DNA from 3 places in the Caldibacillus debilis DSM 16016 genome. Region 3 is predicted to be linked to each of the others. Evidence: riboswitches for the same ligand, from Rfam matches in the RefSeq annotation. Region 3 holds a riboswitch; each other region holds the start of a gene.
The links. Region 3 has a riboswitch for thiamine pyrophosphate ahead of thiT (energy-coupled thiamine transporter ThiT). Riboswitches for the same ligand answer to the same signal wherever they lie in the genome.
Positions count from the first base shown of each region.

Region 1: linked by a shared signal. The riboswitch ahead of thiM (hydroxyethylthiazole kinase) and the one ahead of thiT (energy-coupled thiamine transporter ThiT) in region 3 are both predicted to bind thiamine pyrophosphate.
Region 2: linked by a shared signal. The riboswitch ahead of A3EQ_RS0115770 (ABC transporter substrate-binding protein) and the one ahead of thiT (energy-coupled thiamine transporter ThiT) in region 3 are both predicted to bind thiamine pyrophosphate.

Region 1 is NZ_KB912891.1:235,647-239,820, forward strand. It holds gene A3EQ_RS0111250 (zinc-dependent alcohol dehydrogenase family protein) at 1-261, shown strand, start outside; gene A3EQ_RS0111255 (MFS transporter) at 831-2,039, opposite strand; TPP riboswitch at 2,221-2,331, shown strand; gene thiM (hydroxyethylthiazole kinase) at 2,462-3,271, shown strand; gene thiD (bifunctional hydroxymethylpyrimidine kinase/phosphomethylpyrimidine kinase) at 3,483-4,174, shown strand, end outside.
Region 2 is NZ_KB912913.1:186,524-190,697, forward strand. It holds gene A3EQ_RS0115755 (Nramp family divalent metal transporter) at 1-1,172, shown strand, start outside; TPP riboswitch at 1,622-1,731, shown strand; gene A3EQ_RS0115770 (ABC transporter substrate-binding protein) at 1,870-2,877, shown strand; gene A3EQ_RS0115775 (thiamine-binding protein) at 2,936-3,226, shown strand; gene A3EQ_RS0115780 (ABC transporter permease) at 3,223-3,996, shown strand.
Region 3 is NZ_KB912882.1:81,168-85,341, forward strand. It holds gene A3EQ_RS0106260 (dipeptidase) at 1-594, shown strand, start outside; gene A3EQ_RS0106265 (Cof-type HAD-IIB family hydrolase) at 698-1,582, shown strand; gene thiT (energy-coupled thiamine transporter ThiT) at 1,630-2,202, opposite strand; TPP riboswitch at 2,280-2,388, opposite strand; gene A3EQ_RS0106280 (winged helix-turn-helix transcriptional regulator) at 2,777-3,109, shown strand; gene A3EQ_RS0106295 (YceI family protein) at 4,093-4,174, opposite strand, start outside.

The DNA.
Region 1 (4,174 bases), on a different contig from region 3:
TATTTGGCCAACCTCGGGGTCCATGGCAAACCGGTCGAATTCCATATCGAAAAACTTTGGATCTCCAACATCACGCTGACCACCGGCTTGGTGAACACCACCTCGACGCCGATGCTGCTAAAAACGGTCCAATCGAAAAAATTGCGACCGGAAAAATTGATCACCCATCGTTTTGCCTTTAAAGACATTATGGAAGCTTATGAAATCTTTGGAAATGCGGCAAAAAATAAAGCCTTAAAGGTCATTATCTCCAACGATTGACCAGGATGAACTCTCGGCGAAGGGAGCGGACGTTTTCCGCTCTCTTTTTAATTGCGAGGCTTGTTTGGTGGCGCGGCCGGACAGCAGGAACTCCGTCATGCCGCCTGCGGGCTCCCGGAATCGCCGCGGGACTGGGTACTTAATATTCAGCCGCCCGCAATTTGAAATAGCGGACGGCGAACCGCCGCCTCACTGCAGAAAAAGGGAAGAGGGCCAAATCTGCCAAAGGCACAACGGGCCCCCGATTGGGAAGGAGAAACCTGCCAACATAGGGTCGAAGGCTGTCCGCAATGATATGGCTCCCCTTAAGGCAGACAGGTTGCAAAATAAAAATCTATACGTTCTTAAGAGGAGTTTTTTATCTAATAATCATTGCGGGATGGCAAAAAAACTGCCGGACGTCATCGCGGATACGTACCGAGTTTTTGTCCAATCATTGAGGGACAGCCCCTTCATTGGGTGCATATCCCTCCGTTATGCCCGGGGACTGCCGGCCCCGATGGCGGCCATGCCCTCCGGCGGGCCGGTTTTGCCGCGGGACGCTTCCGCCGCTTCATCGGCAGCCGGCTCTAGGCCGTTTTTCCCGCTTTCAACAACACTTTGTTGCCCGTCAGGAAAAATCCCTGCAGGAACAAGACCAAGCCGGTTCCGATCAGCAGCCATTCGATCCTGATCATGTCCGCGACGGGTCCGAAAACGAGCATTCCCAACGGCATCATTGAGGTTGAGATCATCGTGAATATTCCGAACACTCTTCCCAAAAAGTCGCTTTCCACTTTTTCCTGCAATAAAACGGTGGCGGGCGTATTAAAGATCGGCAACGTCACCCCGAGAATGCCCATGAAAAGTAAATAGATCCAGAAATACGGAATGACGCCGAGGGCAAATGTGCAAATTCCGAAGATAAAAGTGGCGAGGGCCATCGTATGGGTCCTGTTTCGGAATCCTCCCCAATAAGCCATGAACGCTCCGCCCAGCATCATGCCGATGGAGAAAACGACTTCAATGGCCGTCAGCCGCCAAACATCGTCTCCGAAACTCCGGGCGACTTGCAGGGGAGTCAAGAAGGAAACAGGGGCGATCAGGAAAAAGAATATCGCGAAAAACAGAAAAAACTGTTTTAAAAAATCGTGTTTTTTTATAAACAGGATCCCTGTCCGCATGTCCCGGAAATAGCCGACTTTCTCCTTGAGCCGGGCCTTTTCATGGACCGGGACGTGCAAATAAGTGAGCAAAATGAAGATGGCGATCGCGGCGGTTATCACATCGATAAAGAAAATGATTTCAATGGATGCGACCGTCAGCAGCGCCCCGCTGACCATGGGCGCCACGAGGGTGACGAGGGCTTGCATGCTCCCGTTTGCGCCGTTCGCCTTCGTCAGCTTATCTTCCGGCACGATTTGCGGCAAAATCGCCCCTACAGCAGGATTTTGCACGGCCGTTCCGACTGCCCGGACAGCGGATATGACGAAAAACAGCCATAAGGCATCATATCCCGCCAAAAAAAGAACGGCCAACAACAGAGTGACCATGGCGATCATGGCGTCCGCCAGAATGATAAGCAGTTTCCGGCTGTACCGGTCGGCCCATACCCCGGCGAATGGGGAAAGGAAAAAGGTCGGGAGAAAACCGCAAATGATGTAGAGGGTCATCATAAACCCGGATTTGGTATGCAGGGTGATATACCACATGATCGCATATTGGACCAAAGCCGAACCGAAGAGGGATATCGTTTGGCTCCCCAGAAAAAGGATCAGGTTCCGTTTCCAATGATTCATTTCTTGCCACTCTCCTTTTACTTAACGCGCATTTTCCCTGACGTATCGGTTGCGCTGGGAGAACAGAATTTTAGCATAATTTTTAAGAAAAGAAAAGGAATCCCATTTTTTTAGCCGTTTCTATATACATTCCCGGCCGGATATGATATACTTCCTTACAAATTGATCATCATGCGATTGCCATAACTACTAGGGGTGCCCTTGGTGAGGGCTGAGAGAAAAACGGAAAGTTTTTCAACCCTTCGGACCTGACCCGGGTAATGCCGGCGTGGGAAAGTAGTTATTCTTTTCCGCTATTCGTTCGCAAACCAGGTCCCCAGGGATGCTGGTTTTTTTATTTTATTTGAAAAAGGATGGCTGAACCGGTATTTCTTTCGCAAAGCGATCCGCCGTTCTTTTTATCCTGGAGGAGGGGGAAAACGATGGATGCCCGTACCGTATGTGCGTTGCTCAACAGGATTCGGGAACAAAAACCGTTGATTCACAATATTACCAACATCGTCGTGGCGAATTTTTCCGCCAATGGCTTGCTGGCCCTTGGAGCCTCTCCCTTTATGGCTTCTTCCGAAAACGAGGCCGCGGAGGCCGCAAAAATGGCGGATGCCCTTGTCTTGAATATGGGAACGGTCGATGAAGCGATTTTGAAGGCGATGGTCAAAGCGGGGCGATCCGCCAATGCCCATGGAACCCCCGTCATCTTTGATCCGGTCGGCGCAGGGGCAACCCCTTACCGAAAGTTTGTCGCTAAAAGCCTTCTGGAAGAGCTGAAAATGACGATGATACGGGGCAATGCGGCGGAGATTTCCCAGCTGATCGGGGAACAGGGGGAGGTAAAGGGGGTCGATGCCGGAGATTTAAAAGGAAATCCGGCCGAATGGGCAAAAAGGGCGGCGAAACAATGGCAAACCGTGGTCATTGCGACCGGCAAAGATGATGTCATATCGGACGGTTCCAAAACCTTTCTCGTTCATAACGGACATCCCATCCTGACGCAAGTCACTGGAACGGGCTGCCTGCTGTCCGCCGTTGCCGGCGCTTTTGCCGCCGTCGAAAAGGACCCGGTAAAAGCGGCCGTATCGGCGGTGGTTTTTTACGGCGTTGCAGCGGAGATCGCAGCGGAAAAGAGCGGGAAACAGGGACCGGGCAGCTTCCAAATGGAATTTATCAATCAATTGGCCCTTGTTTCGGAAGCGGAAATTCTCCGACACGGTTCCTTTGAACAAATCGAATGACTTCGGGCAGGGGCAGTGCGGAAGGCAATTTCGGTCGCCGACGCCGCTTACTGATGGGATAAAGGCCTTCCTTGGCTTGAATCGGACACCAGGGGGAGACCGTCGGCGTATCCAATCCGGGGATGGGCAGGCAAGGGGGAATAGGGCGAAATGAATGATCATTTTTCAACCGATGCGGGCAACCCCAGTTTTGCAAAAGGAGGGATGACCGATGAAAAACGTTTCGAAAGCGTTGACCATCGCGGGTTCGGACAGCGGCGGCGGAGCGGGGATACAAGCAGACTTGAAAACGTTTCAGGAATTAAACGTATACGGCATGTCCGTGTTAACCGCGGTAACCGCTCAAAATACATTGGGCGTCCAAGCCGTATATCCGATGACGCCGGAAGCCGTCCGCCGACAAATCGATTCCATTGCCCAAGACATGGGAACCGACGCTTTGAAGACCGGCATGCTTTTCTCCGCTGAGATTATTGCTGCCGTGGCGGAAAAAATTCGCCAATACCAATGGGAAAAAGTGGTCGTGGATCCCGTCATGGTCGCCAAAGGCGGGGAGACATTGTTGGAATGGGAAGCCGTGGACAGCTTAAAAAACGATTTATTGCCGTTGGCCTGCCTGGTTACGCCGAATATTCCGGAGGCCGAAGTATTGACGGAAATGTCCATTCAAACGATGGAAGACAAAAAAGCCGCCTGCCAAAAACTGCACCGTCTCGGGCCCAAATGGGTGCTGATCAAAGGGGGGCATGATCGGGGGGACGATCAGGCCACCGATATCCTGTTCGATGGAAAGGAATTTTTCACATTCCAAAGCAAAAGGATTCCCACAAAAAATACCCACGGCACCGGATGCACCTTTTCCGCGGCCATTACGGCTGAGCTGGCAAAGGGAGCGGAGGTGCC
Region 2 (4,174 bases), on a different contig from region 3:
GGGTCGGGGCCGGCGATCTCGTTGCGGCCCTGGTTGCCGGAACCAATTACGGCCTTGTGTTCGTCTGGGCCATCCTCGTCGGCGCCGTCTTGAAGTTTGTGCTCAATGAAGGGGTCGGGCGCTGGCATCTGGCGACCGGCACGACGATTCTGGACGGCTGGAAGCGGATGGGGAAATGGGCGACCGGTTATTTCGGGATTTACATCGTGATTTGGGGCTTCGTTTATGGGGCGGCCGTCGCCTCTTCATGCGCCTTGGCGATGACGGCCATGTTTCCGCAGCTTCCCCTCTGGGGCTGGGCGGTTATCAATTCCCTGGCCGGCTTCGCACTCGTTTGGCAGGGGAAATTTCGCGCCTTTGAAAACGTGATGAACGTGCTCGTCGGGGTGATGTTCGTCACAGTTGTCGGGTCGGCCGTCATCGTCCTTCCCGAGCTCGGCGGCGTGATCCATACGGCGGCGCCATCCTTGCCTGAAGGTTCGCTGTTATACGCCCTCGGTTTGATCGGCGGGGTCGGCGGATCGATCACGCTGGCCTCCTACGGTTACTGGCTCCAGGAAAAGAAGTGGCAGGGGCTAGGGTTCGTCCGCGCCGTTCGATACGATTCGGGGATCGCCTATTTGGTCACCGCCCTCTTTACGGTTTCCCTCTTGATTTTGGGTGCCGCATTGCTTTACGGGACGGATGCGACCATCGAAGGCGAAAAAGGGCTCGTCGATTTCGCGGCGATTTTGGGAAATGAATTGTCGCCTGCCTTCCGCTGGGTGTTTTTGATCGGGTTTTGGGCCGCATCGTTCACGTCCCTGCTCGGCGTCTTGAACGGCGTCTCGTACCTGTTCGCCGATTTTGTCCACACGGTGCGGAACACCGGCATCGAAAAGCGGCGTTTGAGCGGGACGAAGGCCTATAAGTTTTACGTGTTTTGGCTCACCTTCCCGCCGATGCTCCTGCACTTCTTCGGAAAACCGGTCGGCCTGATCCTGGTTTACGGGGCCTTGGGTTCGTTGTTCATGCCGTTTTTGGCGTTCACCTTGCTCTATTTGTTGAACAGAAAAGCTCTGGTGCCCGATGCGAAAGTCCGGAACCATTGGCTTTCGAACCTCTTCCTCCTGTTGAACCTTTTGCTTTTCGCGGTGCTTGCCGTAAACGAATTGAAAGGGCTTTTCGACTGAACCGGATCCGGGCCGTCATACCCCCGGAGACGGCGCTTCATTCCTCGCTCTTCCGCCCGGTCAGGCTGACCTATTTTCTGCGGAAGGAATGCCGGTGGTTGGCAGGAAGGCGCAGCACGCGGACCGGGGAAAAGGTCCGGCGATCAGGTTTCAAGGATGGTAAGCGTGGAAATGAAAAACGGGAGGCGGTTCGGCGGCTTCCTTTTATGGCTGGTGGCGGGGATGGGCGGAGCGCCGCTTGCCCGGGCAGGCCGGGTTTCCATATTTATGGAAAAGAATGTAAATAGACCGGGTACCGCATCGGCTGTCTTCGTTGAAGATGATGCTCGCATTTTATGAAAAGCATCCGACGGTCGTATGCGGCCCGATGCTTCCGCTTGATGAAAAAGGCTTGCCCTCCGCATCTTTTTATGCCATAGTTAAAGATGAAAGGACAATCCAATAAGGATGCCAGTTTGTGGGGGAACCGGTGTTGCCGGTTGAGAGTGTATCCGTGAGATACAGACCCTTCGAACCTGATCTGGTTCATACCAGCGTAGGGAACATACTGGCCTGCAATTTCAATTTTGCAGCGGATAAGTATGTTCCCCGGGGTGTTTCCCGGGATTTTTGTTTAGACGCCGCTTTCCTTTCCTGCCCGGGAAACCGCCGGGATACCTCCCTCCGCAAACGGCAAACGACAAGGAGGGATTTTTTCATGGGAAAATGGAGGATGCTGTTTCTATTAAGCCTGGCGACGATTGTATTCGCCTCCTGCTCCGGCAAGGGAGGGGATGCGGGAAAAGAGGACGGGAAAACGAAACCCGCGGAAAAGATTACCGTCGCTTTGGACTGGACGCCGAACACCAACCATACCGGGCTGTACGTGGCAAAGGAAAAGGGATACTTCAAGGATGAGGGGCTGGATGTGGAAATCCTCATGCCCGGGGAAGTCCCCGCCGAGCAGTTGGTCGCCTCCGGCCGGGCGGATTTCGGGGTGAGCTACCAGGAAGCCGTCACCCAGGCCCGGATCCAGGATGTCCCGATCGTTTCCATCGCCGCCGTCATCCAGCACAACACCTCCGGATTTGCTTCCTTAGCGGAAAAAAAGATCACCTCGCCGAAGGACTTTGAAGGGAAAACATACGGCGGATGGGGATCGCCCGTGGAAAGGGCCGTTTTGGCTTCGCTCATGAAGCAGGAGGGGGCCGATGTGGACAAGGTGAAGTTCGTCAACATCGGCGATACCGACTTTTTTACCGCCGTAAAAAAGGATATCGACTTCGTTTGGATCTATTACGGTTGGACGGGCGTGGAAGCGAAGCTGCGGAACGTGCCGATTCACATCGTCTATTTGACCGATTACAGCGAAAAATTGGATTATTATACGCCTGTCCTTGTCGCGAGTGAGGCGATGATCGGGAAAAACCCGGAAACGGTCCGGAAATTTTTGGCCGCCGTTTCAAAAGGATACCGTTTCGCGATCGATCACCCCGATGAAGCCGCGGACATTTTGATCGGGGCGGTCCCCGAACTGGATGCTGAGCTCGTCCGGGAAAGCCAAAAATGGTTGTCCAAAAAATACCAGGACGACGCCGAACGATGGGGGGAACAGAAACTGGAAGTCTGGAAAAACTATGCGGAATGGATGTATGAAAACGGGCTTTTGGAAAAGCCCCTCGACGCCGAAAAGGCCTTTACCAACGAGTTTTTGCCGGAGGAATGAGAACCTCCGGCACCGAGGGGAACCGTTTGCTTTAATCTAAATGGAGGAGGCAATACCGATGGCCGATGCGCTTGTCAGCATTCAAATCATCCCAAGAACGCGGAATGAAGAAGACACCTATTCGCTGGTGGATGAAGCCATTCAAGTGATCGCCGATTCGAAGGCCAAATACGAGGTCCATCCGCTGGAAACGACGATGGAAGGGGATTTGCGGGAACTGTTGGACATCGTTGACCGGATGCACCGGAAAATGATTGAAAAAGGATGCCCGAGCGTCCTTTCCGAGGTGAAGATCTTTTATAAACCGGGAGGCGCGTCAATGGACGAATTGACGGCGAAATACCGTTGAGGAAAAGGATCCGGGAGGGCGGGCCTCCCGTTCTCGTCCTTATTCTGTCGCTGTTCCTTTGGGAAGGGGCGGTGCGGATATTTTCCGTGCCCGCCTGGCTTCTTCCGGCCCCGTCCGCAATCCTCCGGGAAGGGATCTTCGGCTGGAGGGAGTACGCCGGGCATTTGGCGGCCACGGCCCGCCTATCCTTTTTCGGTTATCTCATCGGCTGTTTGACCGGGGCGGGGACGGCGGCGGCGCTTCACCTCGTCCCGTTGCTGCGGAAAAGCCTTTATCCGTTTTTGATCATTTCGCAAAATATTCCGTTGATCGTGCTTGCCCCGCTGCTCGTCATCTGGTTCGGCTTCGGGGTGCTTCCGAAAATCATCGTGATTACCCTCGTTTGCTTTTTCCCGGTCGCCGTCAGCACCTTGGACGGGTTCCGGCAGACGAGCCCGGAATTGATGCACTACATGGAAATGGCCGGCGCAAGCAAAGGACAAATCTTCCGGAAACTGGAATGCCCCCATGCCTTGCCTTTCCTGTTTTCCGGGTTGAAAATTTCCGCCTCCTACAGCGTCATGGGGGCGGTCGTCTCCGAATGGCTCGGGGCGAAGGAGGGATTGGGGGTATACATGACCCTTGCCCAATCCGCCTTCCGCACGGACCGGGTCTTCTTGTCCATCTTTCTCGTCGTTTTCTTGAGCCTGGTCTATTTCGGTCTCATCGGCTGGCTGGAGAAAAAGACGGTGAAATGGAAACCGGAAGAAAGGGAGAAGGAAAGACGATGAAGAGGGGCTGAAATCCGCCGGCGGACGTTTGGGTTCCATTCCGGTCATCGGTGCACCCGGACTGCGATCGCCGGCCGGAGGGGAGGCCCCTTTCTCAATCCGTCGTTTTTTGACGAAGTGCCAAAAGGGCTGACGTGAAACGGCTCAATATTGCCAAACCTAGAGTCCGCCGAACGGG
Region 3 (4,174 bases):
GCGCTGGCCGCCCTAGACTTGGATGAGGAAGAGATCCGCAAAGAGCTGGGTGTGCCCGAACTTTACGGCGAAGAAGGGTATACCTACGTAGAAAGAACGTCGGTCCGCCCGACATTGGAAGTCAACGGCATGTTCAGCGGATTCCAGGACGAAGGGATCAAGACCGTCCTGCCGGCGAAGGCCACCGCAAAAATCACATGCCGCCTCGTGCCCGACCAGGATCCGGAAGAAATCCTGCAATTAATTGAAAAACATATCGAAAAACATTTGCCGAAGGGCGTCACATACCAAGTGACCCGTTTCGACAAGGGGGAACCGTTCGTAACGCCGCTGGACCATCCCGCCATTCAAGCGGCGGCCAGGGCTTATGAAAAGGTTTATAAGGTGCCGGTCACCTTCACGAGAAGCGGCGGATCCATTCCCATCGTCGCCACCTTCCATAAACTGCTGAACCTTCCCGTCGTCCTGATGGGCTTTGGACTGCCTTCGGAAAACGTCCACTCCCCGAATGAGCACTTCCATCTGGAAAACTTCGACAAAGGCCTGTTGACCCTTTCGATCTACTGGCATGAATTGAATAATTCCCTCCGGTGACGGGGATTTTTCCCCGTTACCCGGTTTTTTGCGCCTTTTTTCGTTCCGGGAAAACCGTTATAATGGGGAAGGAACGGTTCCGCTTCAAGAAAAAGAAAAAGGTGTGAGAAAATTGATCAAATGCATTGCGACGGACATGGACGGCACCCTTTTGAATATGGATCAAACCATCAGCAAAGAGAACGCGGAGGCGATCCGGACGGCCAGGAAAAGGGGCGTCGAAGTCATCGTTTGTACGGGGAGGTCCTATGAAGGCGCCCGTTTTCCGTTGACGGAAGCCGGGCTGGAATGTTTCCTGATCTGCATGAACGGCGCCCAAATCCGCACCTTTGACGGGGAGATCCTTTCTTCCATTCCCCTCGATCCGGCAATCGTCCGGAGCGTCCATCCGATCCTCGAAAAATATCAAATCTATTACGAGATGTATACGAACAAAGGGCAGCTTTCCACCGAATACGAACATGCGGTGGCCACGGTGGCCGACATCCTTTCCAAAATCGGCAATTTCCCCTCGTTCAAGAAGGTGATGGAGGGAGTCATCACCCGTTTCGCCAAAGGAAAAATAAAATTCGTCGGGGACTACGGGCCCATCTTTTCCGATCCCTCCTACGAAATCTATAAAATCATCGCCTTTTCTTTAAACGAGGAAAAACTGGAACGGGCAAGAGAGGAACTGCAAAGGATCGGCGGAATCGCCATCAGCTCCTCATGGCACAACAATTTGGAGATCACCGATATCCGGGCCCAAAAAGGGATCGCCCTGGAAACATTCGTCGCCTTAAAAGGCTGGTCATTAAAGGAGACGATGGCCATCGGGGACAACTACAACGACGTCTCCATGTTGGAACGGGCGGGCTTTTCCGTCGCCATGGGAAACGCGCCGGAGGATATCAAAAAAATCTGCCATTACGTCACGGACACAAACGACAACCACGGGTTCAGCAAGGCGGTATACAAGATCCTCGAGATGAACGAACAAGCGATATAACGAATGTACGCCAAACCAAAAAGGGTGCCCGATGTTTCGGGCACCCTTCATTTCACCGATTGGGTCAAAAGGCGGGGCGCAGTGCCTAAAACCAGGATCAGGACGATATAGCAGAACAAGGCCGATCCGAGCATGGTCATCCCGTTGATGACGAAGGAATAGGCGATCGCTCCCCACAGCGTGGAACTGGCTTCCGCCCAAAAGATGAATCCGGCGATGAAATGCCAAAAATAACGGGCAAAACTTCCGATAAATACGGCCGCGAACAAAAGCCACGCCCGCCCTTTCCAGTTTCCTTCCCGGAAACTTTTTTGGACGGCCCCTTTCAAAACCCCGGCAAAGCCGATGCAGGAAAAGGCGACAAAATATTCGATGAACCCTTGCAGAGGCGTTAAAATATAAGCGTCTCCCGTGATCACCTGAAGCAGGCCCCACAAAAATCCGCCGGCAAACCCCGCGGTTATCCCCCAACGAAAGGCGAGAAGAAAGATCGGTACCATTGCGAAAGAAATGGAAATGTTCGGAGTGGGATTGACGGACGGGAGAATATCCAGCACGTAGGCGAGCCCCGCCATGATCGCCGTTTCAATCAGCGCCTGCAAACTCAGTTTTTTTCGCATAAAAAAACCTCCTATGATTTTTTTGAACGTTCCATAGGAGAAAGCTGAAAAAGGCACGGCTTATCCCTGATAAACCCGCCGTTCGCTTTCCACAATCCCTGCGCTAGCATTACCTAGATCAGGTACGAAGGGTCTGAACTTAAAAAAGTTCACTCTCAGCCGAAAACAGCTCCCCCTGTGGAAACGTCGATTCAATTTTCACATCCATTATAGAATAATCCGGACCGAAAGGGAAGATGCAAAATGAAGGGCGTGCCGGGCAAAAGGGTTGCGCCGCCGGGTTTTCGTCGAAGTTTCCGTCCATTCTTCGCCGGAAATCATCGTGACCGAACGGCGGCCGCTTTTTCCGCCATCCCCGCGGCCGCAAGCGCGCAGCCTTTCCGGCAGATTTCGCGTTCGCTTTTCGGGGTTAGCAGATCCCGCTCCCTCCCCTTCCCCCGGATATCAAGGGAAACGAACGGCCGTTCCCGGCCAACAAGAAAATGTAAAGCCGATCCATTTACTTACTATTGGTAAGAAGGTATAATTTTTATAACGAGGGGTGGACGGGAGTTTCAGGGTTGGAGGTGGAATTATGAAAAGCTCGCTTTGCCCGAAGATGGAAAAAACGCTGGAAATGATCAGCAAACGCTGGACGGGTCTCATCATCTTCCAACTGCTGAAGGGCCCGCAGCGTTTTTGTGAAATAGAAAACGCCATCCCGATCAGCGGGCGGCTTTTGTCGGAACGGCTGAAGGAACTGGAACATGAAGGAATCGTCTCCCGGAAAGTCTTTCCGGAGGTGCCCGTCCGGGTGGAATATTCCCTTACGGAAAAAGGGAAAGCCTTTCGGCCGATCATGGAAGAGATCCAAAAATGGGCCGAAAAATATATGGAGGTCGATCCGCAGCCTGTCAGCAAACGCTGAAAATACCGGATAAACCGTCGGTTTCCGCCAAAACCGGATACGGCGGCGGGTCCGGTGCCGGGTTGCCTCCCTGGTCCCTTCGGTTTCGCCTTCACTGGGGAAAAAGACCACCTGTCGGGAGAAGGCGGACGGGCATAAACCCCTTCCGCCCGTTCCGTTGCGTCCCTCCTGGGTGCCCGAAGGGAGCCGGCGTCCCCTTGCTTTTGGGGTGGTGCGCACCGCGGAAACGGAAGGCGGCCGGCGAATTCCGCCGGAAAACACGGACGCCGTTTCAGACGGCTGCGTCCGGATGCGTTCCCGGGATGCCCAAGACCGGAGGCCTGCCCGGCCGCCAAAGGTTTTGCCGGAAATGCGGCAGAGGCGGAAACACGGATCGTCCGCCCCCTTATCCGGGGATGTGCGGCGGAGATGGCAACCAAAACCGGAAGACGGTCCGGAGATTTGAACAAGCAGGACCAAAGGGCCCAGGATATGGGAAGGGCGGAATCCGTTCCGCGGCGTGACGGAGGCTTCCGGTTCCTTTGGGAAAAAACCGGGCGGCTTCCGGGGAAGCCCGAAAAAATCCGGGAAGGGATCCGGGAAAGATCCGCAACCCCGCCGGCATCGGCGATGGAAGCGATCGGGCCTTTTTCCCGCCGCTTAGACCGGAAAGCGCGGTTGGATTTTACAAGCCGTTTTGCAATCGGTTTCATTCAGTTAAAATCGGCCTGCCGCTGCATACGGCCGTTGCGGACCGGGCCGCCCCTCCGCCCCGGTTCATCCGGCATGCGCCTAAGAACCGCCGGGACCGTTTGGCCGTATCCATTTCCATGAGCAAAAAAATTTGAAAATCGGAGGAGAAAAAGCCGTTTCCCCCTTGCAAACGGGATTATTTTCCGGATCTCTGCTGCGCAGCCCCTGTCTTGAGCACCGCCCTTCGATCATCAAAGAAAAAACCGCACCCTGGACCGTCCATCGGACGCCGGGTGCGGTTTTGCTTCCGCTTATTCTGCCCTTGCGGCTTCAATGTGCACGGTGATTTTCACTTCTTCGCCCACGAGCACACCGCCGGTTTCCAAAGCCACG